4 regions of the Micromonospora sp. NPDC050784 genome follow, and region 2 is predicted to be linked to each of the others. Evidence: riboswitches for the same ligand, from Rfam matches in the RefSeq annotation. Region 2 holds a riboswitch; each other region holds the start of a gene.

Region 1 (5,489 bases), on a different contig from region 2:
CCGGCGCGGCTCCCATCGCACTGCTCTCTCCCCGAGGTGCCGACCATGGAGACCGTCGTCTTCTACCAGTTCGTGACCGAGGTGCCGCGGGCCGCCGCCATCTGGTCGACGCTGTTCCTGCTGACCCTGGGCCTGCTCACCGTGCTGGCCGCCCGCCCGGAACAGGACCGGCCCACGGACGATCCGCCCCCGGCCGCGCCCACCGCCCGGGAGTTGGCCGCCGCCGAGGCCGTCGACAGTCGCCGCTACGCCGAGGAGGTGGCCGTCGCCGCGGCCGGCGCGGCCACCACCGCCCGGCGGCGACGTGCCGCCTGGCTGGCCGCTCAGGATCAGCTGGAGCGGGCCTGGATCGGGTACGACGAGGCGGACACCGTCGCGCGTCGTTTCGCGGGCGCCGGGGCGCTGCCCACCCCGCAGACCCCGCACACCCCCGCCGAGTACGCCGCCCGGGAACGCTATCTGCACCGCGCGGCGATGGCGGCGTACTGGCGGGGCGACCTGAGCATGGCGCAGCTCGGCGACGTGTTCGGGCACCGGCGTGGCTGGGATCCCCGGCGGCACCCGGTCGAGCAGGAGGTGCTGGTCAGCCGGGTGGTCCGGGATGCGCGGCTGGCCGACTACCGGGTGGCCGCCGACCGTGAGCGGGCCGCCTGGCGCGACGCGGAGTTGGCCGCCGAGTCGGCTCGTACCCTCGCCGAGGAGGCGTACACGGCGGCAGCCCGGCTGCGCCCGACCCCGGTGCCCGCTCGCCGGACGGTGGCCGGGGCGATGCGTCCCGCCGTCGTGGCACGGTGGCGCCCGGCCCGGGCGGGTTGAGCCCGATCCGTGATGTGAGGCCGGTCACGCAATAGCGAAATCGGACGGTCGGCGCGATCGACGGCATTGTTCCCGCGATTATGGCCGCGTTCTTCGCGGCCTGTCCGGTTGTCGCCCGCAGGCGTCGCCGTAACCGGTTGTCCCATCGAGTCACATCATCGGCAATACGCGCAGAAATTGTCGCGCCAATTGGGGTTTACGCAGGTGAACCTGGCTTGGCAGGGCGTGGAGCGACCAGTAGTGTCGTCCCGTCCGGTGCGGTAACCGATCGCAAGACGCGACGCCGCATCGACCCGCTCAATCGTGATCAACGAACCGGGGACCCATCAGTAAGTCCGGGGTGAATCCGCGAGCCACGGCCCGCGGTAGGGCGATCTTCCCGCCCGAATCCGTCAGCTAACCCGGTAGGCGGTGTCGGAAGGAGTCCCATCCTCGTGCAGCACCTTTCCACCCCTCGGTTGTTCCCTCGCCTCCACGGCGCGGCGGTGCCCCCGCTCACTCGTCCAGTGACGGTGAGCTGACCCCCCGGGTCATCGCCTTCCCCGCCCGGCCACGCCGGGCGTTCCCCTGAGCGGTTCACCATCCGCGGACCACGGTCCGTGCGTTGGCGCCTGCCCGGATACCGGTCCGGCCCCGGTGTGCCGCTCTCCCCCCGATCCGTGGAGGACCCCGTGAAGCACACCCTGCAGCGTCAGCTCCGCCGCCTCGCCACCGAGCGTCCGTACCAGATCGTCGCCGCCTCCGCCGCGGCCCTCGCGATCGCCACCACCACCGGCGCCCTGCTCACCACTGCCGACGACGCCCCGGCCGGCCAGCGCACCGCGACCACTGTCGCCGAGATGCGCAGCGACGTCGCCGCCTCCCGCGGCGAGGCTCGGGACGCGTCCCCCTCGGCCAGCGCCGCGCCGACCACGGCCGCCCCGGCCACCAGCGCCCCCGCCGCCAAGGCCAGCAGCAACCCGGACCTGACCCGGAAGCCGGAGCGCCCGAAGCCCCCGGCGACCAAGGTGCTCGACTACGACTACGAGGCGCAGAACACCTACTACAACTGCGGCCCGGCGGCCACCCGGAACGCGCTCAGCGCCGCCGGCATCGACCGCACCCAGGAGGAGCTCGGCGCCGAGCTGGGCACCACCGAGATGGGCACGAACTCGGCCGAGGACACCACCCGGGTGCTCAACGCCGAGGTGAAGGGCTCCCCGTACCGGACCCGGATGTTCCCCGGCGCGCCCAGCCCGGCGCAGATGGACCGCCTCCAGGCCGACGTGGTGAACGCCATCACCGACGGCCGGGGTGTGGTGGCCAACGTCGTCGGGGACGCCACCGACACCGACGGCGGCTGGCACTCCTACGGCGGCGGGCACTACATCGCCGTCGTGGGCTACAAGGACAACGGTCGTACCGTACGGATCGCCGACTCGGCGAACCCGGCCGACCCGTCGTACTGGATCACCACCATCGACCTGGCCAACTGGATCACCAGCCGGGGCTACTCCGCCTGACCCGGGCACCCTGACCGCCGCGGGCGCCGTCTCCCACAAGGGGCCGGCGCCCGCGGCGTTTGTCCGCGCGGTCCGTCGTACGCCGTCATCGACGGCTCTCGTACCGGGCCGTGAACCGTGGGAGACTGCGGCCGTGGTGGAGACATCGGGTGGTCACGCCGGCCGTAGGCCGGTCCTGCTGCTGCTGCACGGCATGGGGGCGACCGGGGACGTGTGGTTGCCCTGGGCGCCGTACCTTGAGCAGCATTGGCCCGGGCGGTGGCTGGCACCGGACCTCGCCGGCCACGGCTGGGCGCCGCCGCTGCCGTCGTACTCCTTCGCGGGTTTCGCCCAGCGGATCGCGCAGGCCCTCGCCCCCGACGACCGGTTGGTCGTGCTCGGGCACTCACTGGGTGGGGTGGTTGGCCTGGCGCTGGCCGCCCGCGACGCCGGGACGCCTGTGGACGCGGTGGTCGGGCTGGGCATCAAGGCGCTCTGGTCACCCGCGGAGCTGACCCGCGCCGCCGAGGTCGCCGCCCGCCCGGTGAGCTGGTTCGCCAGCCGCACCGAGGCGGCACGCCGCTACCTGCGCGTCGCCGGACTGGTCGGCCTGGTCCCGCCGGACCACCCGGTGGTGGACGCCGGGCTGCGTCAGGTCGACGGCCGGTGGCGCCTCGCCATGGACCCGGCCGCCTTCGCCGTCGGCGAGCCCGACCTGGCCGCGCTGCTGGCGGCGACCGACGTTCCGGTGGTGCTGGCGCGCGGCGAGAACGACCCGATGGTCACCGACGAACAGCTCAAGGAGTACGGGGTGCCGGTGGCCACGCTGCCCGGTCTCGGGCACAACGCGCACGTGGAGGACCCGGCGGCGGTGTTGGCGCTGCTCGACCCGTACCGCTGAGCGGGGCTACGCCGGTGTGGACGCGGTCAGGGTCTCGGCCGGTGCCAGCTCCCGGCGGGCGGCGGTCAGGAACGCCTCGGCGTACGACTCGGCCGGGAAGTCACCCAGGTAGCGGCGGCGGGTGGCCCAGCGGGCCTCGGCCAGCGGGTCGGTGTCCAGCAGCGCGGTCAGCACCTCGTCCACGTTGGACATGTCCCGGCGCAGCACGTAACCCGACCCGGCCAGCGGGAACCGCTCCACGAACCGGTCGCCCTCGTCGCCCATGTCGGTGACCGCGTACGGCTTTCCGGAGTAGAGGAAGTCGGAGATCACGCCGGACACGTCGGAGACCAGCGCGTCGGCGGAGTTGACGCACTCGGTCAGGCTCAGCTCCCGAGCCGCCGCGCCGACCACGTGCGGACGGCCGGTGCGGGCCCGATCGGCGACGAGCAACTCGGTCAGGCGGCCCAACTGGCGGGCCGATGCCGGGTTCTGCGTGGTGTACGGGTGGGCCCGCAGGATCACCGTCGCGCCGCGCTCCAGCAGTCGGCGCAGCAGCCCTTCGGCCACCGGCAGCGAGCAGTAGTTGGCGTCGGCGTGGTGCCCGGTCCAGGTCGGGGTGTACAGCACCGTCGGGTGCGCCAACCCTCGCGCGGGCTCCGGGCGTACCTCGATCGACTCGACCTGTGGGCGACCCACCACCACGAACTTGTCCGCCGGGATCTGCACCCCGGCGCGGGCGTACCTGTCGATCGCCGCCTGCCCGGCCACGAAGATCCGGTCGAAGATCCCCGAAACCGGGTTGGCGCTCGGCGCCTTGTCGCTGTCGCCGTGGTGCAGCTGAATGTGGGTGAGCTGGGTGAAGCGGACGCAGTGGCTGTTCTTCGCCCCGTGGTTGACGTAGAACGCCGCTCGCAGGCTCGGCACCAACGCCTCGTCCATCGCCCCCAGGGTGGGGCAGTAGACCACCGGCGCGTCGGTGGCCGCCGCGATCGGGGCCAGGAACTCCGGCTCGCGCAGCACGACCAGGAACGGCCGGCCGATCCGTTCCAGGTACGGCAGCCACATGGTGACCTGGTATTCCGAGCCGGGGGGCGCGGAGAAGTAGAGCAGGAACTCCGGCTGGTGCCGGCGCAGCGCGGCGGCCACCGCCCCGCCACCGGCCCGTGGCCGGAACCGCCGCCGGGCCAGGTCCAGTGCGACCGCACCGGCGCCCGCGCCGACCAGCAGGCTGGCGGCCAGCGCCACACCGGCCGGCAGGGCGAGAGCGGCGGCGAGCGCCAGCGCGGCGAGCAGCCCGAGCAGGGCCGTGCCGAGCTGGCCGGCGATCAGCGGCGTCCAGGCGCGTACCGGCAGGTTGGCCGCCCGGATCTCCAGGCTGCCGGCGGTGCGCAGCGGCCCCACCAGCAGCACCAGCCCCAGCAGGACCAGCCCGGTGGCGACCAGCGCGAGGTTGAGCCCGTCATCCAACCGCCGGGAGTAGCCGACCAGAACCGCGGCGGCGACCAACGCGGTCTCCGCCACCAGGTCGGCGCTGGGCCGGATCCGCTGCTCGGCGGCAGCCGCGGCCAGCGCGGCCACGGCCAGCGCCAGCCCCCAGCCGGTGGCGCCGGTGAGCGCCAGCACGACAAAGGCCAGCACGGCCAACCCGGTGGTCAGGCACCGGGCGGCCAGCTTTCGGACCAGGTCGCCGCGCATGTCGCTCCGTTCGTGGTTCCGTAGGCGTCGGCGTCAGTTCGCGGACGTCGCGCCGGCCGACGTCTCGACCCGACCCGACCCGGCCTGGGCCGGCACGCTCGGCGTGGGCCCGTCACCGGGTGCCCGGCGTACGTCGATCACCTGACCGGTCAGGTCGGAGATCAGCACGTCCAGCGACGACTGGGCGACGGCCTCCGCGGCGAGCAGGGTGTGCTCCGGCTCCTCGCCGAAGGCCCGCGTCCGCATCGGGGTGGCGGTGCGCTCCGGGTTGATGCAGTTGACGCGGACGCCGACGTCGGCCCACTCGTCGGCGAGCGCCTGGGTGAGGTTGACCAGGGCGGCCTTGGTGGCCGAGTAGAGGGCGTAGCGGGCCCGGCCCCGGGTGTAGGAGCTGGAGGTGTAGAGCAGCAGCTGACCCTTGGTCTGCTGGAGGTACGGGAGGGCCTGGCGGGCGATGGTCACCGGGCCGACGAAGTTGACCTGGAGCAGCCGGTCCATGGTCTCCTCGTCCATCTCGGCGAGGGCGCCCTTCTCCAGGATGCCGGCGGTGACCACCACGTGGTCGATCCGGCCGGTGGCCTCGAAGGCGGTCGTCAGCGCGGCCGCGACGTCCT
Region 2 (5,489 bases):
GCGCCCAGAGCGACCAGCCGAACGCGGCCAGGGTGCCGAGCGACACCAGGGTGTCCATGGTGGCCGCGCCGTGCCGCAGGTTGGTCCAGGCGGCCCGGTGGAACGGCAGCCCACCCCAGACCACCACCGGGGCGGCCAGGGTCAGCGACAGCCACTGCCAGTAGTCGAACTGCCAGGCCGGGACCATCGCCAGCAGGACCACCGGCACGCTCAGGGCCACCGAGACCCAGAGCCGGGTACGCGGCGCCCGCAACGGGTCCACCGGAGCTTCCGCGCTGGGCGGGGCCGGCAGCGCCGCCGTGTAGCCGGTCTTCTGCACGGTCCCGATCAGGTCGTCCGGCGTGACGCCGTCGGCGTACCGGACGGTCGCCTTCTCGGTGGCGTAGTTGACGGTGGCGCTCACCCCGTCCATCCGGTTGAGCTTCTTCTCGATCCGGGCGGCGCACGCGGCGCAGGTCATCCCGCCGATCGCCAACTCGATCCGGTTGGGTGCCTCGGGCAGCGGTCTGCTGGTGGTGGTCATCGTCTGGTCCCGTCAGTTGTGTCCGTGCCCGGGGGTGCCGTGGTCGGCCCCGCCGGTCGGCGCGGGTCCGCTCGGGGTGGGGGCTGTTCCGGTCGGTGCGGCGCCGGCGACCACCGTGAACTCGGCGGTGTGCACCCGCCCGCCGTGTTGGAAGTCGAGGTAGAGCCGGTAGCTGCCCGCCGAGGGCACCTCGGCGAGGAAGGTGACGGCCGGACCGGGCCGGGTGCGCCCATCGCCGGGCATGCCGTCCGGGTGCACGTGCAGGTACGCCAGATCACCCCGGCGCAGCGCCACCAGGTGCCCGTACGCGCCCAGGTAGGGCTCCAGGTCGGTGACCGGTCGCCCGTTGCGGCTGACGGTCAGGGTCAGCGACGACGTGCGGCCGGGCTGCGGCGCTCCGGTCAGGGTGACCGTGTAGTCGTCGACGGTGGTGCTGGTCGCCGGGGCGGGCAACGGCCGTTCGGTCAGCTCACCGGGAACGGTCACGTCCACGCCGAGGGTCAGCGGCTCGCCTCCGGTCGGGGTGAAGTCGGCGAACGCCCGCCACTGCCCGGGGCCGGCCAGCGGGGTGTCGACCCGCCAGGTGCCGTCCGGGGCGAGCTCGGGGTGGACGTGGCGGAAGCCGGAGAGGTCCCGCCGGGCGACGATCAGGTGCATCAGCTTGTCGTGCGCCACCTCGTACCGGGTGACCGGGCGGCCGTCCGGGCCGGCGATCCGGAAGGCGAACTCGTCGGCCGGGGAGTCGACCCGTTCGAGGGTGTAGCCCCGGTCGGAGACGAGCAGGCCGCCGGGAAGCCGGGCGGCAGTCTCGTGGTGCTCGCCAGTCGCATGGGCGGCGGCGCCGTCGTGCCGGCCCTCGACCACCGGGGTGCGGTCGACGACCCGGCCGACCCCGTAGGTCGCGCCGAAGACCGCCGCCAGGCCGACGGCGAACCCGGCCAGTCTCGTCACCGTACGCACGCCGGCCCGCCGATCACGCGTCGACGAGGTCGTAGCCGGCCTCGTCGACGGCGGCCCGGACAACCGCGGTGTCCAGCGGCTGGTCGCTGCTGACGGTGACCCGGCCGGCGGCGAGGTCGACCTGGACGTCACGCACGCCCGCGATGGCGCTGACCTCGGCGCTGACCGCGCTGACGCAGTGCCCACAGGTCATGCCCTGCACCTGATACGTCGTGTTGACCATCGGAGCGTCTCCTTTACGGTACGGGTACCCGGTGGGGGTATCTCATCCGGACACGACCGTACCATACCCCCTGGGGGTACGCTATCCTGGTCGACATGACCGCACCCACCCCGATCCGCGGATACACCGCCAGCAAGGACCAGCTGCTCGCGCGGCTCCGCCGCGTTGAGGGGCAGGTCCGGGGCATCGAGAAGATGGTCGACGACGACCGCTACTGCATCGACGTGCTCACCCAGATCTCCGCGATCCAGGCCGCCCTCGACAAGGTGGCCCTGGGGCTGCTCGACGGGCACGCCCGGCACTGCATGCACGAGGGCGCCGCCGAGGGTCGGGCCGACGAGATGGCCACCGAGATGATGGCGGCGGTCGGCCGGCTCATGAAGCGCGGCTGACGGGCCGGGGTCCCCCACGCGGGCGGTTCGGCCGCCCGACACTCCGCCACGACCTGCGACCCTCGGTTGGGCTGGCTAGCATCTCCCACGATGGCCCTCCGTATGCCGCTGCACAGTCGGGCACCGGCGCCGCCGCGATGTGGCGTCGCCCCCGGCCGACCGGGCCGAGCACTGACCGTCCGTGATCAAGTGGTGATCAGGCAGCGATCCGCCGCGCCGTCCGCAGCGTTTCCACCGAAACGGTGAACCGCCCGGCACGCTGACCCGTACCCCGCACCGGATCGTTGGGAGTTCTCGCCTTGGCCGCCGACCACACTCACCCCGCGCCGTCCGCCCCACCACGGGTGCGACGGATCCTCGTCGTGACGGTGGTACCCCTCTTCGTCGCCACCGTGCTCGCCGCGGCGCTGCTCTGGCCGCGCGGCGGGTCACCGCAGACCGATGGTGGTGCGGACGTGCCGCGCTACCCGGGCACGGTCACCCGGGTGGTGAGTGAGCCGTGCCCGCCGGTGCCGTCGGTTCCCGAGGGCACACCGAGGGTCGGCGACGGGCGGTGCGGCACGGTCGACGTCCGGGTGGACGACGGGCCGGCCGCCGGCCAACAGGTACGGACACCGGTGCCCGACGGGCCTGGCGCGCCCCGGGTCGAGGTCGGTGACGAGGTCATCCTGGTCGAGCTGGCCGATCCGACCGATCCCACCACCAGCAACTGGAACATCGCCGAGCACCAACGCGGCACCCCGATGGTGTGGCTGGCGGTGGTCTTCGCGGCCGCGATCGTCGCGTTCGGTCGGTGGCGGGGCCTGGCCGCGCTCGCCGGGCTGGCCGCCAGCTTCGCCATCCTGCTCACCTTCGTGTTGCCGGGCATCGGCGCCGGCAGGTCGCCACTGCTGGTGGCGGTGGTCGGCGCGGCCCTGATCATGTTCGTGGTGCTCTATCTGACGCACGGGGTCACCGCGCAGACCTCGGTCGCGGTGCTCGGCACCCTGGGCAGCCTGGTGCTGACCGGCGTGCTCGCCACCATCGCCACGGCCGCGACCCACCTCACCGGCTTCGGCAGCGAAGACGCCACCACCCTGTCGATGTTCCAGGGCGACGTGGACCTGCACGGTCTACTGCTCGCCGGGATCATCATCGGATCGCTCGGGGTGCTCGACGACGTGACGGTCACCCAGGCGGCCACCGTCACCGAGCTGGCCAACGCCAACCCCGGGCTGACCCGGTTGCAGCTGTACCGGGCGGCCACCCGGGTCGGCCGCGCGCACATCGCCTCCACTGTCAACACCATCGTGCTGGCGTACGCGGGCGCGTCACTGCCCCTGCTGCTCCTGCTCACCGCCGACTCGCGGCCGATCGGGCAGATCCTCACCAGTGAGTTCCTCGCGCAGGAGATCGTCCGCAGCGCGGTCGCCACCCTCGGTCTGATCGCCGCCGTACCGCTGACCACCGGGCTGGCCGCGGTGGTGACCGCCGCCGGGCGCACCGAGGCCACGCCGTCCACCGACGCTCCCGCGCCCCGGCCCCAGCCGGACCGCACCGAGGCACTGGCCGCACTCAGCTCACCGCGGAAGGCCGGCTCCGACGAGCCGGACCGGACGCGGCCCGCACCCCCATCCGAGGCCACCGACCGGTGGCCGGAGTCGAACAGGAGCACGGATACGGCATGGTGACACTCCTCAGCGTGACCAGATCGGGCATCCACCCTGAGAACCGCGTCACTGGTCACTCAACGCTATGGCGAAATGACGCTTTTGGTCGGCATCCAGGCGTAGCTCACCCGGTCGACTCTCGGGTAACCTCGCTGCCGGTTACCGATGAAGGCGCGAAGCGGCGCCTGCGGTGCCACCGCCCAATCGCCAGCCGGCGAGCCGGGGACCCAGGTACCTGGGGTGAATCCGCGTCAGCGGTAGGGGCCACTTCCGCCCCGAACCCGTCAGCTAACCCGGTCGGCGGTCGACGGAAGGGAACATTGTGACGGCACCCCTACGCCGCTGGATGACACCCGTGGTGGCCGTGATCGCCGCACTGACCGTGCTCGCCGGGCCCCTCCCGGCCCACGCCGCCCCGACGACCCCCACACCGTCCGGGCACGAGGAGGACGGCGAACCCAAGTTGCTCAACGACGTCATCGAGCAGGCCAACCGCGACTACTCCGCAGCCAAGTCCAAGCTGGACAAGTCAAAGAAGCGGCAGGGCGAGTTGGCCGCAGAGGTCGACCGGGCCAAGGCCGACCTGGACGCGTTGGCTCCGCAGGTCGGGCAGATCGCCGCCCAGGCGTACCGGACCGGCCGGATCGGCGCGGTCGCGATGCTGCTGGAGAGCGAAGCTCCCGACTCGTTCGTCCGGCGCGCCGGGATGCTCGACGAGATGAACATGGTCAACGAGAAGAAGCTCTCCGAGGTCAACGAGGTGAAGGCCCGCGCCGAGCAGGCGAAGCTGGCCCTCGACACGGAGGTCCGGGAGCAGCAGAAGCAGACCGCCCTGATGGCCAAGCGGAAGAGCGAGGCCGACAAGGCGCTCTCCCTCGTCGGTGGAAAGGGCTTCACCGGCGGCCTGGTGGACGCCACCTCACCGGTCGCGAAGATCGGCCCGGGTCGCACGGCCGACGGTGACTGGAAGCCCCAGTCGTGCAGCGAGAACGACCCCACCACGTCCGGCTGCATCACGCCGCGCACGCTGCACGCGTACAAGGAGGTCAAGCGGGCCGGCTTCAACCGGTTCGTCGGCTGCTACCGCCCCGGCGGGCCGTGGGAGCACCCGAAGGGCCGCGCCTGCGACTGGTCGCTGCAGAAGAGCGGCTTCTCCCCGTGGCACAACGAGGACACTCGGACGTACGGCAACAACGTCGCCGCGTTCCTCATCCGTAACGCCGACCGGCTCGGCATCTACTACGTCATCTGGAACCGGCAGATCTGGTTCCCGGCCACCGGCTGGAGTTCGTACAGCGGGCCGTCGAACCACACCGACCACGTCCACATGTCGCTGCTCTGACCCGCACGATCACCGTTGAGGGCCGTTCCGCGTGACGCGGAGCGGCCCTCGTCGCGTCAGACGGTGGCAGGCGCGGCCGGGTCGGTCGACTCGGACGATCCGGCCGGGGTGTCCAGCGTCGCGAAGCCAGCCGGCACGGCGGCCACCTGACGCACCGCCCCGGCGGCCAGCCGGTAGGACACCCCCACCACCGCGCACCGCCCCCGCGCCACCTCGTCGGCCAGCACGGAAGACTGCCCGAGCAACGTCTCGACGGTCTGTGCGATGTGGATGTCGACGATGCCGTCGATGTCATCCACGCCCTCGGCATCGGCCCGACGCAGGCTGGGCAGCACGGCGTCGACCACGGCGCGCAGATGCCCACTCGGCGCGGTACCGGTGGCGGCGGCCTCCCGGGCCG
Region 3 (5,489 bases), on a different contig from region 2:
CGCAAGCGGCACGACTTCACGCTCACCACGAACTACCGCAACTCGGCGGAGGTCTTCGCGGTGGCGGCGGCGGAGATCCGTCGGCTCTACCCGGACCTGCCGCTGCCGACCGCCGTCCGCTCCACCGGGGTCGAGCCGGTCGAGCTGGTGGTGCCCGCGACGGGGTTGGAGACCGCGACCGTGGAGGCCGCCGCCGGCCTGCTGGCCGAGGTGGAGGGCACGGTCGGGGTGATCACGCCGGTCCCCCGCCGGGACGAGGTCGCCGGTTGGCTCGGCGCGCTCGGCGCGCCGAGGTTGCAGGTGGTGACCAGCCTGGAGGCCAAGGGCATGGAGTACGACGGGGTGGTGCTGGTCGCCCCGAGCGAGATCCGGGCGGATCCGGGCGCCGGGGTACGCACCCTGTACGTGGCGCTCTCCCGGGCCACCCAGCGGCTCACCACGATCGACCCGACCGGCTGACCTGCGCGGACCGCCGCCGGCGGAAGGCGCTGCCCGTACACTTGCATACATAGCGATGTGAGCATACATTTGACCGGGTCCCGACCAGCGGCGGAAGGTGGTTCTCGTGGGCGCAGGTCATGACCACCACCATGGGTCCGTCGCCAATGCCGCACACCAGCACCGGGGTCGCCTCTGGGCGGCATTCGGTCTGCTCGCCACCCTGATGGTGGTCGAGGCGGTGGCCGCCCTGCACACCGGCTCGCTCGCCCTGCTCTCCGACGCCGGGCACATGTTCACCGACGTGCTCGGCATCGGGATGGCGCTCGCCGCGATCACGGCGACCCGCCGGGCCACCGGCGACCCGCAGCGCACCTTCGGCCTCTACCGGCTCGAGGTGCTCGCCGCGCTGGCCAACGCCGTCCTGCTCTCCGGCGTCGCGATCTACGTCGTGATCGAGGCGATCCGCCGGTTCGGCGACCCGCACCAGGTCATCGCCGGTCCGATGCTCGCGGTGGCCGTGCTCGGCCTGCTCGCGAACATCGCCGCCTTCGCCCTGCTGCGCGCCGGGGCCCGGGAGAGCATCAACATCCAGGGCGCCTACCTGGAGGTGCTCGGCGACCTGCTCGGCTCGCTCGGCGTCATCGGTGCGGCGCTGCTCATCAGCGTCACCGACTGGTGGTGGGCGGACCCCCTGGTCGCGGTCGCCATCGGCGTGTTCATCCTGCCGCGCACCTGGAGGCTGGCCCGCGCCGCCATCCGCATCCTGGTGCAGGCCGCCCCGGAGCACCTCCAGGTGACCGCCGTGCACGACCGACTGGCCGCGGTCCCCGGTGTCGTCGAGGTGCACGACCTGCACGTCTGGACGCTCACCTCGGGCATGGAGGTGGCCTCCGCGCACCTGACCATGGCACCCGGCGCGGAGGTGGGCGCCGTGCTCACCGCGGCGCGTACGGCCCTGCACGACGACTTCCGCATCGAGCACGCGACGTTGCAGATCGAGCCCGGCGCCGCCTCCGGAGCGTGTGGCTCCATCGAGTGGTGACGGGCCTTTTCGGAGCATTGCTCGACTTTGTGGTAATTTTCCGTGCTGACGCACGCACCGTCCGTCACAATGGCTGCAGCCGCCCCACCGGCACCGGTAGGCTCGGTCCCGGCCTCCACCAGGCGGCGCCCTCCCGGCGCCGGTGGTGGTCGCCGCCTAATCGCCCAGCTGGGCGAACCGGGGAACCATGTTTCTGGGGTGCATCCGCGTCAGCGGTAGGGATCTTCCGTCCCGAACCCGTCAGCTAACCCGGTCGGCGGCTGACGGAAGGACATGCGCAGTGGCACCAGCACGACCACCCGCCGCCCGACTGGCGGCCCTGATCGTCGCGATGTTCGCCCTCGGCGTCGCGCTTCCGGCCGGCACCGCCTCGGCCGCTCCCCCGACCGGCCTGCGGGCCGCCGCACCCGACTCCGACGAGGAGGGCGGCACCCCGACGTTGCGCGCCCAACTCGAGGCGGCCAGCAAGGGCTACCTGGACGCGAAGCGCGCCCTGGACACCTCCGTACAACGGCAACGGCAGCTCGCCACCCAGCTGAAGACCATCGAGGTCGAGATCGACCAGCGCAGCGGCAAGGTCGGCGAGATTGCCGAAGTGGCGTACCGCACCGGCCGGCTCGGCGCGATGTCGGCGCTGCTCAACAGCAACACTCCCGAAGGCTTCATGGACCGGGCCGCCGCGCTCGACGCGGTGGCCGCCAACGAGGACAGGGTGCTGCGCGACCTGCTGAAGAGCAAGGACCAGGCCAACCGCACCCGGGTCGCCCTGGACGGCGAGATCAACGAACAACGCAAGCAGGTCGCGGTGATGGCCAAGCGCAAGGAACAGGCCGAACGGGCCCTGACCGTGGCCACCGCGCCCAAGCCGCAGACCACCGCCGACACCGGCTCCAACCGGGGCACCTCCAGCGCCAACGCGACAGCCGCGCCGCGCAACTCCGACGGCTCCTGGCCCTCCGAGTCGTGCAGCGTCAACGACCCCACGCCGGCCAGCGGCTGCATCACCCCACGTACCCTGCACGCCCTCAACCAGGCCAAGGCCGCGGGCTTCACCCGGTACGTCTCGTGCCACCGCCCCAGCGGCTCCGGTGAACACCCGAAGGGCCGGGCCTGCGATTTCGCGGCACAGAAGGGCGGCTTCGGTGGAGCCGCCACCGGTGGCGACAAGACCTACGGCAACAACCTGGCCGCGTACTTCATCCGCAACGCGGACCGGCTCGCCGTGCTCTACGTGATTTGGTACAAGCAGATCTGGCTGCCCAGCAGCGGGTGGAAGTCGTACAGCGGGGCGCACGGCACCCCGTCGACCGACCACACCAACCACGTACACCTGTCGGTCTACTGACCCACGGTCGTGATGCCTGTGAGTCATCGTGATGACTCACAGGCATCACGTGCGTCCGGGGCCGGGCTACGTCGCCGGGCGTACCCCTGATGTCGTCGCTCGTCGGACGACCCGGCCGGCGTCGGCGGGCAGCATCGCGGTATGCCTCGGATCCGACCCACTACCCGCAAGGCCCTGCTCGCCCTGCACCTCGTCACCTCGCTCGGCTGGCTCGGCACCGATCTGGTGCTGCTCACCCTCGGCATCGCGGTGCAGCGGGGCGCCGACCCGGCGGTGGTCTATCCGGTCACGGCCCTGGTCGGCACGGTGCTGTTCGCGCCGCTGAGCGTCCTGGTCTGGCTGATCGGAGTCGCCAGCTCGCTGCTCACCCCGTGGGGCCTGCTGCGCCACCGCTGGGTGATGGTCAAGCTCGTGCTCACCACGGTGATGGTCGGGCTGGTGCTGTTCCTGCTCCTGCCGAACCTGCGCCACGCCGGGGCGGTCGGCGCGGCCCTGCCCGCACGCGATCGCGCCGACCTCGTCATCGCGCCGGCGGTGTCGACCAGCCTGATGATCATCGCGACGGTGCTGTCCACCTACAAGCCGTGGGGCCGACGCCCCGCCGCCCGAACCACCCGCACGAACCGTGATCGCGCTGCAACCACGACCTAGGTGCCCGCCCTGCCCCGCGATCTTGCATTTGCTGTGCCGACATTTGGGGCATCTCACTGATACCGACAACCGAAACTGCAAGATCGGCGCGGTGGGGCCGCACGCCCTCGGGGCGGCGGGTCAGGTGGGCGGGGGGTTGCTGGTGCGGTCTAGGGCCGCGCCCAGCCGGGTGGCGAGGGCGAGGTGAGCGGCTCGGGCCTGGCGGAACGCGTAGCGGAACAGCGGCGTCGGCGCGGTCAGGGTGATCTCGACGTCGATGCGGACTAGGCCGTCCGCCTCGGCGCGCAGTCGGGTGTGGTTGCGCACGGTGGTGGCTGGCCACTGGCGGGCCACCATGACGATCTCGTCGGCCTCGCTGATCAGCACGTCCGCGTGGTAGGTCGTCCGGAAGCGTAGCGGGCCGGCCGCCAACCGGTCGTTGATCGTGTAGCTGGCCTGGGCGCCGGGCCGGGGCGGCACCCGGCGGACCCGGACGATCAGTGGGTGCAGCTCACCCTGCCGGGTCAGGTCGCTGAGCAGAGCCGCCGCCTCGGCGGGTGAGCACCGGGCCTGGACGGTGTAGCTGAAGGTATCGCTGCTGAGCACACCGTCTCCCGCCGTCGTTGGTCGCCCGATCGTCCCGTACCGATGTCTGGCTGGCAACGCCCGACGGCCCCCAGCGCCGCGCCCGGACCGGGTCGATGGCACGACCTGCCACTACCTGCGCCATTAAGGTCGGTTAGTACAAAATCTTCCGAAGGTGCCGGAGGGCGGCCAGCATGAACGGCGACGACCGATGAGTGGGCACGTGATGGTCTTCGCGCCCACTCCACAGCTGACGGTGACCGTGGAGCAGCCCAACGACCACCCTGAGCTGCACCTGCACCCCGGCGGGCAGGGCGTCTGGCAGGCCCGGATGGTGATCTCCCTCGGTGTCGACGTGGTGCTCTGCGCCGCCCTCGGCGGTGAGATCGGCCAGGTGCTGGAGCCGCTGCTGGTCAGCGAGGGCGTCGACCTCAAGGTGGTGGTCCGTGACTCCGGCAGCGGCGGGTACGTGCACGATCGCCGGGAGGGCTCCCGGCAGGAGATCGCCGACGTGCCCGGGCAGCCGCTGAGCCGGCACGAGATCGACGAGCTGTACAACCTCGCCCTCGGTGAGGGCCTACGGGCGCCGGTGAGCATCCTCAGTGGGCCGAACGAACCATGGCTCGTACCCGCCGACCTGTACCGACGCTTCGCCGCCGACCTCGGGGCCAACGGCGGACGGGTGGTCGTCGACCTCTCTGGCGACCACCTCGGTTCGGTGCTGGAGAGCGGGGTGTTCTTCCTCAAGGTGAGTCACGAGGAGTTGATCCGCGACGGCCGCGCCCGCAGCGACGACAGCGCGGAACTGACCCGGGCCATGTACGAGCTGCACGCGGGCGGCGCCGAGACGGTGGTGGTGAGCCGCGCCGACCAGCCGGCGTTGGCGCTCATCGACGGGGAGTTGTTCCAGGTCGAGATGCCCCGGTTGGAGGCCGCCGACCCGCGCGGGGCGGGCGACTCGATGACCGCCGGCGTGGCGGCCGTCGTGGCCAGGGGCGGGGACATCCGGACCGCCATCCGCACCGGCGCCGCCGCCGGTGCGCTGAACGTGACCCGGCACGGCCTGGGCACCGGGCGACTGGACTCGATCACCGGCCTGGTGGACCGGGTCCGGCTGGTGCCGGCGGACAGCCGGCAACAGGAGCGGACCACCCCGGACGAGCTGGCCGACCGGGTGGTCGAGCGATGACCCTGCGGGTGTTGATCACCAACGACGACGGAATCGCGGCACCGGGCATCCAGGCGCTGGCCTGGGCGGCCCGGCAGCGGGGCCTGGACGTGGTGGTCGCCGCGCCGATGGAGGAGGCGAGCGGCACCAGCGCCGCGATGAGCGCCATGGAGCGCGACGGGCGAGTGGTCGTGAACGACCACCCGCTGTCGGACCTGGCGGGGGTGCCGGCGTACGGGGTCGCCGGGTCCCCCGGCTTCATCACGCTGATCGCCCTG
Region 4 (5,489 bases), on a different contig from region 2:
ACGGCAACAGCTGTACGTCGGCGAGGTCGACGTACATGATCCGGTGGCCGAACTGGATCTGCGCGTAGCGGTTCTTGCCGCGAATCACCGTCCAGTCGCCGGGCGAGGAGCCGTCGAACGTACTGGCCCGGTAGTACTCGCCGGCCAGCACCGCGCCGACGGCGTACCGCTGCCCGGCGGCCAGGGTGTACTGCAGCGGCGAGATCGCCTGGTAGGGCACGCCCTCCGGGTACGCCGCCTGCTCCGGGTAGGCCCGTCCGTAGACCGGAATGGTGGTCCGTCCGGGCTTCGGCGTGGCCACCACGCCGACGGTCCAACTGGCGGTCGGCGCGGACGCCGGGTTGTGGAACCAGGCCCGCTGCCCGAGGTACCAGATCGCCGTCCAGTCACCCTGCCGCCCGGCCAGCGCGTACGTCTGCCCGGCGGATGCCCGGGCCCCGTGGTCCGACACGACCATCGTGTTCGGGGTGCCGTCCGGGCGGAGCGCGATGTCGTTGACCAGCGGCGCGTCCGCGGACGGCGCGCTGCGCAGCACCACCGCCGAGGAGCCGCGCGGCGCGCAGGGCACGCCCGCGGTGACGCAGCCGATGAACGCCGGCTGGTTGGTGGCGTAGTCCGGGTCGATCCGGACCAGCCCGGTGGCCGGGGTGCCGGTGTCCAGTCGAGGCGCGTGCAGCAGGTCGAAGTAGTGCGTCCAGTCCCAGTACGGGCCCGGATCCCAGTGCATCCCCCGCACGGTCGAGGCGGTGGTGCCGGGCACGTTGTCGTGGCCGATGATGTGCTGGCGGTCCAGTGGGATGCCCAGCCGCAGCGCCAGGTGCCGCACCAGCTTCGCCGAGGTCCGGTACATCGCCTCGGTGTACCAGGTGCCCTGCGCCGCGAAGCCCTCGTGCTCCAGACCGATCGACTTCGCGTTGACGTACCAGTTGCCGGCGTGCCAGCCGACGTCCTTGGTCTTCACGTGCTGGGCGATGTGCCCGTCGACCGAGCGCAGCGAGTAGTGCCAGCTCACGTAGGTCGGATCCTGGACGAGTTGCAGGGTCGTCGCCCAACTCGCCTCGGTGTCGTGGATGACGATGTACTCGATCTTCTGCCGGGCGGGGCGGTCGGAGAGGTCGTGGTTGCCGTAGTCCCCGTCGCCGAACGCCTCGTAGGGCGCCGGGATCCACTCGCAGGAGATGGTGCTGGGGCACTCCACCCCGTCCGGGCGGGCCAGCCGGCGCAGGCCCAGCCGGTCCAACCAGGAACGCTCGGGCCGCACCGCGCTGGCCGGCAGGGTGACCCGCTGGCCGTCGTCGGTCACCCGCGACGCGCCCGCGCCGACGGTGGTGAAGACCTCGTCGGCGAAGGCCGCCGCGGCGTCGGCGCTGTCCGCGCCCGAGTAGCGTGCCACCGCGCCGTACCAGGCCGCCGGGTCGGTGTCCGCGCCCACCGGCGCGCCCAGATCTTTCTGGTACGCGCCCAGCAGCGCGGCCCCACCCCGGATGTTGAGGCCCGCGTCGGTGCGCAGTGCCTCAGGGGTGGCGCCGGTCAGCGAGGCGGCGGCGTCCACGGTCTGCAACGCGGCGGTGGACGGCGCGGGGGCCTCGACCGGCCGGGGCGCGGGCACCCGGGCGGGACGGGAGTCGTCGCCGCGTGGGTCCTCGGCACCGGCGTCGTGGTGACCGCCCCCGGGGAGAGCGGCCACGTGCCGAGCGTCGGTCAGGTGCATCGGGCCGTAGCCGCCACTGGTGCTCGGTGTGCCGGCGTTGGTGTCCCAGCGCGACTCCAGGTAGGAGACGCCGAGCAGCACCACGGTCGGTACGCCGTACTCGGTGGCCGCGGCGGCGTACTGCTGCTGGCGGTTGGTGGTGGGTGCGGCGGCGGCCGGGCCGACGGAGATTGGCACCGTGGTCGCGGCGGCGACCACGGTGGCGGCGAGCAGTGCGCGCCAGCCGGTCGACAGGGTTGGATGGTGCATCGAACCCCCTAGATTCTCTCGGAGTGAGGTCAGGTCACCATCGCGCCGCCCGGGAGGTCACGTCAATACCTTTCCATCTATCGAAGCGCGCGGAAAGAATTCTTCACACACGGTCAGTGGCCTCGTCCAATCGGTACGGAGTGTCACGGCCGCACGGGTTGCGGATCGGTAACAAGCGTCTCTACTCTGGTCATTCGTCGGCCCGACAGCAGCTCCGCCCAGCCCGGGCGGTAACGGACCGACACCGCCGAGTCGTTTCCGAGCGAACCGGGGACCCAGGTCCCTCGGGGTGAATCCGCAACCACTGCGGTAGGGCGCCGACTTCCCGCCCGAACCCGTCAGCTAACCCGGTAGGCGGTCAGGAAGAAGGAGTACGGAACCCCGGTGGCACTCCATGCCCCGCGGCCGTCGTCCGAGCGGTCGGCATCAGCCGGCCCGGCGTCGATCGTGCCGCGCCCACGCTGGTCCCGCTTCACCACCGCACTCGCCGCGCTGGCCGGCATCGCCGTCGTCCTGACCGGCAGTGCCACGGCGGCCCACGCCGACCCGTCCGTCGCCGAGATCGAGCGCCAGATCGACGCCGACTGGAACAAACTCGAACCGATCATCGAACGGCACAACGCCACCCGCACCGACCTCGCTGCGAAGCGCAAGCAGGCCGACGCGCTCGCCGCCCGGATCACTCCGTTGGAGCGCCAGGTCGACGCCGCGATGGACAAGGTAAGCGCCCTGGCCGTACGCGCCTACAAGGGCGAGAACGTCTCGACCGTCAACGCGGTGCTGGGCAGCCGGTCGCCCAGCGAGGTGGTCGGCCAGCTGGAGATGCTCGACCGCTTCGCGCACAACCAGCAGAAGGACGTACGCCAGGTGGCCGACCTGCGCGACCAGCTGGCCGCGCAGAAGGCGCCGCTGGACGAGATGGTGGCCCAGCTGACCCGCACCGAAGCTCAGCTGGCGGCGAAGAAGAAGCAGATCAACGAGGAGATCGACCGCCTGCAGAAGCTGCGCCTCAAGGTGTACGGCAACGGCGGCGGCGGTCCGCTGCGCCCGGCGCCCTGCCCGGGCAGCTACCCCGGTGGCGCCGCGGGCACCGCGGTCAAGTTCGCATGCGCGCAGATCGGCAAGCCCTACGTCTGGGGTGCCGAGGGTCCGAACTCGTACGACTGCTCCGGGCTCATGCTGGCCGCCTGGGCGAAGGCCGGCGTGTCGCTGCCGCACAACGCCGCCGCGCAGAGCCGCGTCACGAAGAACGTCAGCAGGGGCGACCTGCGCCCCGGCGACCTGGTCTTCTACTACAGCGACATCCACCACGTCGGCATGTACGTCGGCGACGGCTGGGTGGTGCACGCCTCGCAGGCCGGTCAACCGGTCAAGATGAAGAAGGTCGACGACGGCCCGATCCACAGCTACGGCCGCCCAGGCTGACCCCGGGTGACCGGAGGGCCCGTCGCGATTCGTCGCGGCGGGCCCTCGTCGTCCTGGTTCTAGCGGATCGGCCTCAGCGGGTGGGCCAGGTGCGCCAGTGCTGCCAGGCGCGGCTGGGCGTCGGCCCCCGCTGGCCCTGGTAGCGCGAGCCGTAGACCACCGAGCCGTACGGGTGCTCGGCCGGCGACGAGAGCCGGAAGATGCAGAGCTGCCCGATCTTCATGCCCGGCCACAGGGTGATCGGCAGGTTCGCCACGTTCGAGAGTTCCAGCGTCACATGACCGGAGAAGCCCGGGTCGATGAAACCGGCGGTGGAGTGCGTGAGCAGCCCGAGCCGGCCCAGGGAGCTCTTGCCCTCCAGGCGGCCAGCGAGCTGGTCGCCCAGCGAGATGACCTCCAGCGTCGAGGCGAGCACGAACTCCCCCGGGTGCAGCACGAACGGCTCGCCGTCGGGGACCTCGACCACCGACGTCAGGTCGTCCTGCTGCATGGCGGGGTCGATGTGGGTGTAGAGGTGGTTGTTGAAGACCCGGAACAGCCGGTCGAGTCGGACGTCGATGCTGGACGGTTGGACCAGGGTGGGCTCGAACGGCTCCAGGCCCAGCGTGCCGGCCTTGATCTCGGAGACCAGGTCGCGGTCGGAGAGCAGCATCGGACCACCATAGCCGCGCTGCCAAAAGTGGCCGGATTCGGTGCCGGTGACCAGCGCGTCGAGGTCGCTGCTCGTACATTTGTTCGATAGAATGCCCACATGGCTTCCTGGTCCGAATTCGCCGCCGACGAGCCCCGACTCGCCGACGGGATCCGCGTTCTCCTCCAGCAGTACGGGCCGGGCTTCGGCTATCTGGCCACGGTCCGTGCCGACGGCGGGCCCCGCGTCCATCCGGTCTCCCCGGTCATCAGCGCCGAGGGGCTGTTCTGCTTCATCATCGACTCGCCCAAGCGCCGCGACCTCGAACGTGACGGCCGTTACGCGCTGCACTCGTTCCCCGCCGAGGAGAGCGACGACGAGGCGTACGTGGCGGGGCGCGCCCGTCCGGTGACCGATCCGGTCCGGGTGGCGCAGTTGGCGCAGAGCGCCCGGGCCGAGCCGCAGGTCGACTGGCGGCTCTTCGAGTTCACCGTCGACGTGGCCATGCTCACCCGCCGCGAGCAGCACATCGCGGGCATTCCGGGCCTCGCGCCGGGTCGGCCGGCCGTCCGGGTCTGGCTCGACCCAAACGCCCCGCCGGCGGGGGCCGTGCCCCTCGCCGTCCCGCAGGCGCGCCCGACCCGCCTCAGCCGTGACGTCCAGTGCACGGCGGCCTGACCACGACCGGAAGATCATCGGTGCCGGCCCCGTCGTGACGGGGCCGGCACCGGCCGTACGCCTCAGCTCACGGCCCGCCGGCCGCGGTGATCAACTCGGTTTCAGTGATGTCGCGGGGTCCCGGCGCCTCGGATGCCCCGACTTCCAGGAAGCCGAGTGGATCAACCCGGGCCGACTCGGCCGGAGCGGTACGCGGACACCTGCGGCCGGCGGGGGTACCTGGGTGCAGAGGCCCGGCGACTCGGGTACAGTGGTGCCGCTTGCGGGTGTAGTTCAATGGCAGAACATCAGCTTCCCAAGCTGACAGTGCGGGTTCGATTCCCGTCACCCGCTCCAATACGAAGGCCCTGGCCAGGACATGAGTCCCGGTCAGGGCCTTCGATCTTTCACGGTCAAAGGATCAACCGCCGCGCGCCGTGCCACCAGCCGCTGCTGCGCCAGGTTGTCAGGCCCCCTCGAAACCTCGGTACGTTCCGGACTCGTCGGCCGCGTCGGCGAACTCGGCGAAGTCCATGTTGGCGATGGTGAGGTTGGCCGAGACGTCCGCGTACCAGCGGGGCGGCACGCGGAAGGTGCGACCGGGCTCACGGCTCAGGTCGACGGCGAGTAGCGGACGTTCGACGTCGGTCATCGTGGTCGCGTCGGCAACGAACAGGTAGGGGAGCCAGTCCGCATCACTGACGGGGGCGTTCGCGTTGATCAACTGCTCGACGGTCGCCTTGCGGTAGGTGACGTCGTCGACGAAGGTCGCGCTGTAGTAGGACTCCCACCGGCGAAACTCTTCTTTGACGGCCT

Evidence for each region. A riboswitch is a leader RNA that binds a small molecule or an ion and turns the genes downstream of it on or off. The one in region 2 is predicted to bind cyclic di-AMP.
Region 1: another riboswitch for cyclic di-AMP. It lies ahead of ACIBD9_RS25855 (C39 family peptidase); the one in region 2 lies ahead of ACIBD9_RS02650 (coiled-coil domain-containing protein).
Region 3: another riboswitch for cyclic di-AMP. It lies ahead of ACIBD9_RS10440 (coiled-coil domain-containing protein); the one in region 2 lies ahead of ACIBD9_RS02650 (coiled-coil domain-containing protein).
Region 4: another riboswitch for cyclic di-AMP. It lies ahead of ACIBD9_RS31270 (NlpC/P60 family protein); the one in region 2 lies ahead of ACIBD9_RS02650 (coiled-coil domain-containing protein).

What each region holds. Positions count from the first base shown of each region.
Region 1 covers NZ_JBITGG010000022.1:8,000-13,488, reverse strand. The annotation lists gene ACIBD9_RS25860 (hypothetical protein) at 46-816, shown strand; cyclic di-AMP (ydaO/yuaA leader) riboswitch at 1,101-1,242, shown strand; gene ACIBD9_RS25855 (C39 family peptidase) at 1,476-2,318, shown strand; gene ACIBD9_RS25850 (alpha/beta fold hydrolase) at 2,452-3,198, shown strand; gene ACIBD9_RS25845 (CDP-glycerol glycerophosphotransferase family protein) at 3,205-4,875, opposite strand; gene ACIBD9_RS25840 (D-ribitol-5-phosphate cytidylyltransferase) at 4,909-5,489, opposite strand, start outside.
Region 2 covers NZ_JBITGG010000002.1:44,468-49,956, forward strand. The annotation lists gene ACIBD9_RS02625 (heavy metal translocating P-type ATPase) at 1-523, opposite strand, end outside; gene ACIBD9_RS02630 (hypothetical protein) at 536-1,483, opposite strand; gene ACIBD9_RS02635 (heavy-metal-associated domain-containing protein) at 1,497-1,706, opposite strand; gene ACIBD9_RS02640 (metal-sensitive transcriptional regulator) at 1,802-2,098, shown strand; gene ACIBD9_RS02645 (YibE/F family protein) at 2,398-3,768, shown strand; cyclic di-AMP (ydaO/yuaA leader) riboswitch at 3,935-4,065, shown strand; gene ACIBD9_RS02650 (coiled-coil domain-containing protein) at 4,070-5,089, shown strand; gene ACIBD9_RS02655 (carbonic anhydrase) at 5,146-5,489, opposite strand, start outside.
Region 3 covers NZ_JBITGG010000006.1:129,625-135,113, reverse strand. The annotation lists gene ACIBD9_RS10450 (HelD family protein) at 1-459, shown strand, start outside; gene ACIBD9_RS10445 (cation diffusion facilitator family transporter) at 566-1,483, shown strand; cyclic di-AMP (ydaO/yuaA leader) riboswitch at 1,627-1,758, shown strand; gene ACIBD9_RS10440 (coiled-coil domain-containing protein) at 1,764-2,828, shown strand; gene ACIBD9_RS10435 (hypothetical protein) at 2,970-3,479, shown strand; gene ACIBD9_RS10430 (SRPBCC family protein) at 3,600-4,064, opposite strand; gene ACIBD9_RS10425 (PfkB family carbohydrate kinase) at 4,255-5,232, shown strand; gene surE (5'/3'-nucleotidase SurE) at 5,229-5,489, shown strand, end outside.
Region 4 covers NZ_JBITGG010000035.1:3,754-9,242, forward strand. The annotation lists gene ACIBD9_RS31265 (N-acetylmuramoyl-L-alanine amidase) at 1-1,960, opposite strand, end outside; cyclic di-AMP (ydaO/yuaA leader) riboswitch at 2,196-2,331, shown strand; gene ACIBD9_RS31270 (NlpC/P60 family protein) at 2,345-3,385, shown strand; gene dcd (dCTP deaminase) at 3,459-4,037, opposite strand; gene ACIBD9_RS31280 (pyridoxamine 5'-phosphate oxidase family protein) at 4,137-4,694, shown strand; tRNA gene ACIBD9_RS31285 (tRNA-Gly) at 4,957-5,030, shown strand; gene ACIBD9_RS31290 (DUF6924 domain-containing protein) at 5,140-5,489, opposite strand, start outside.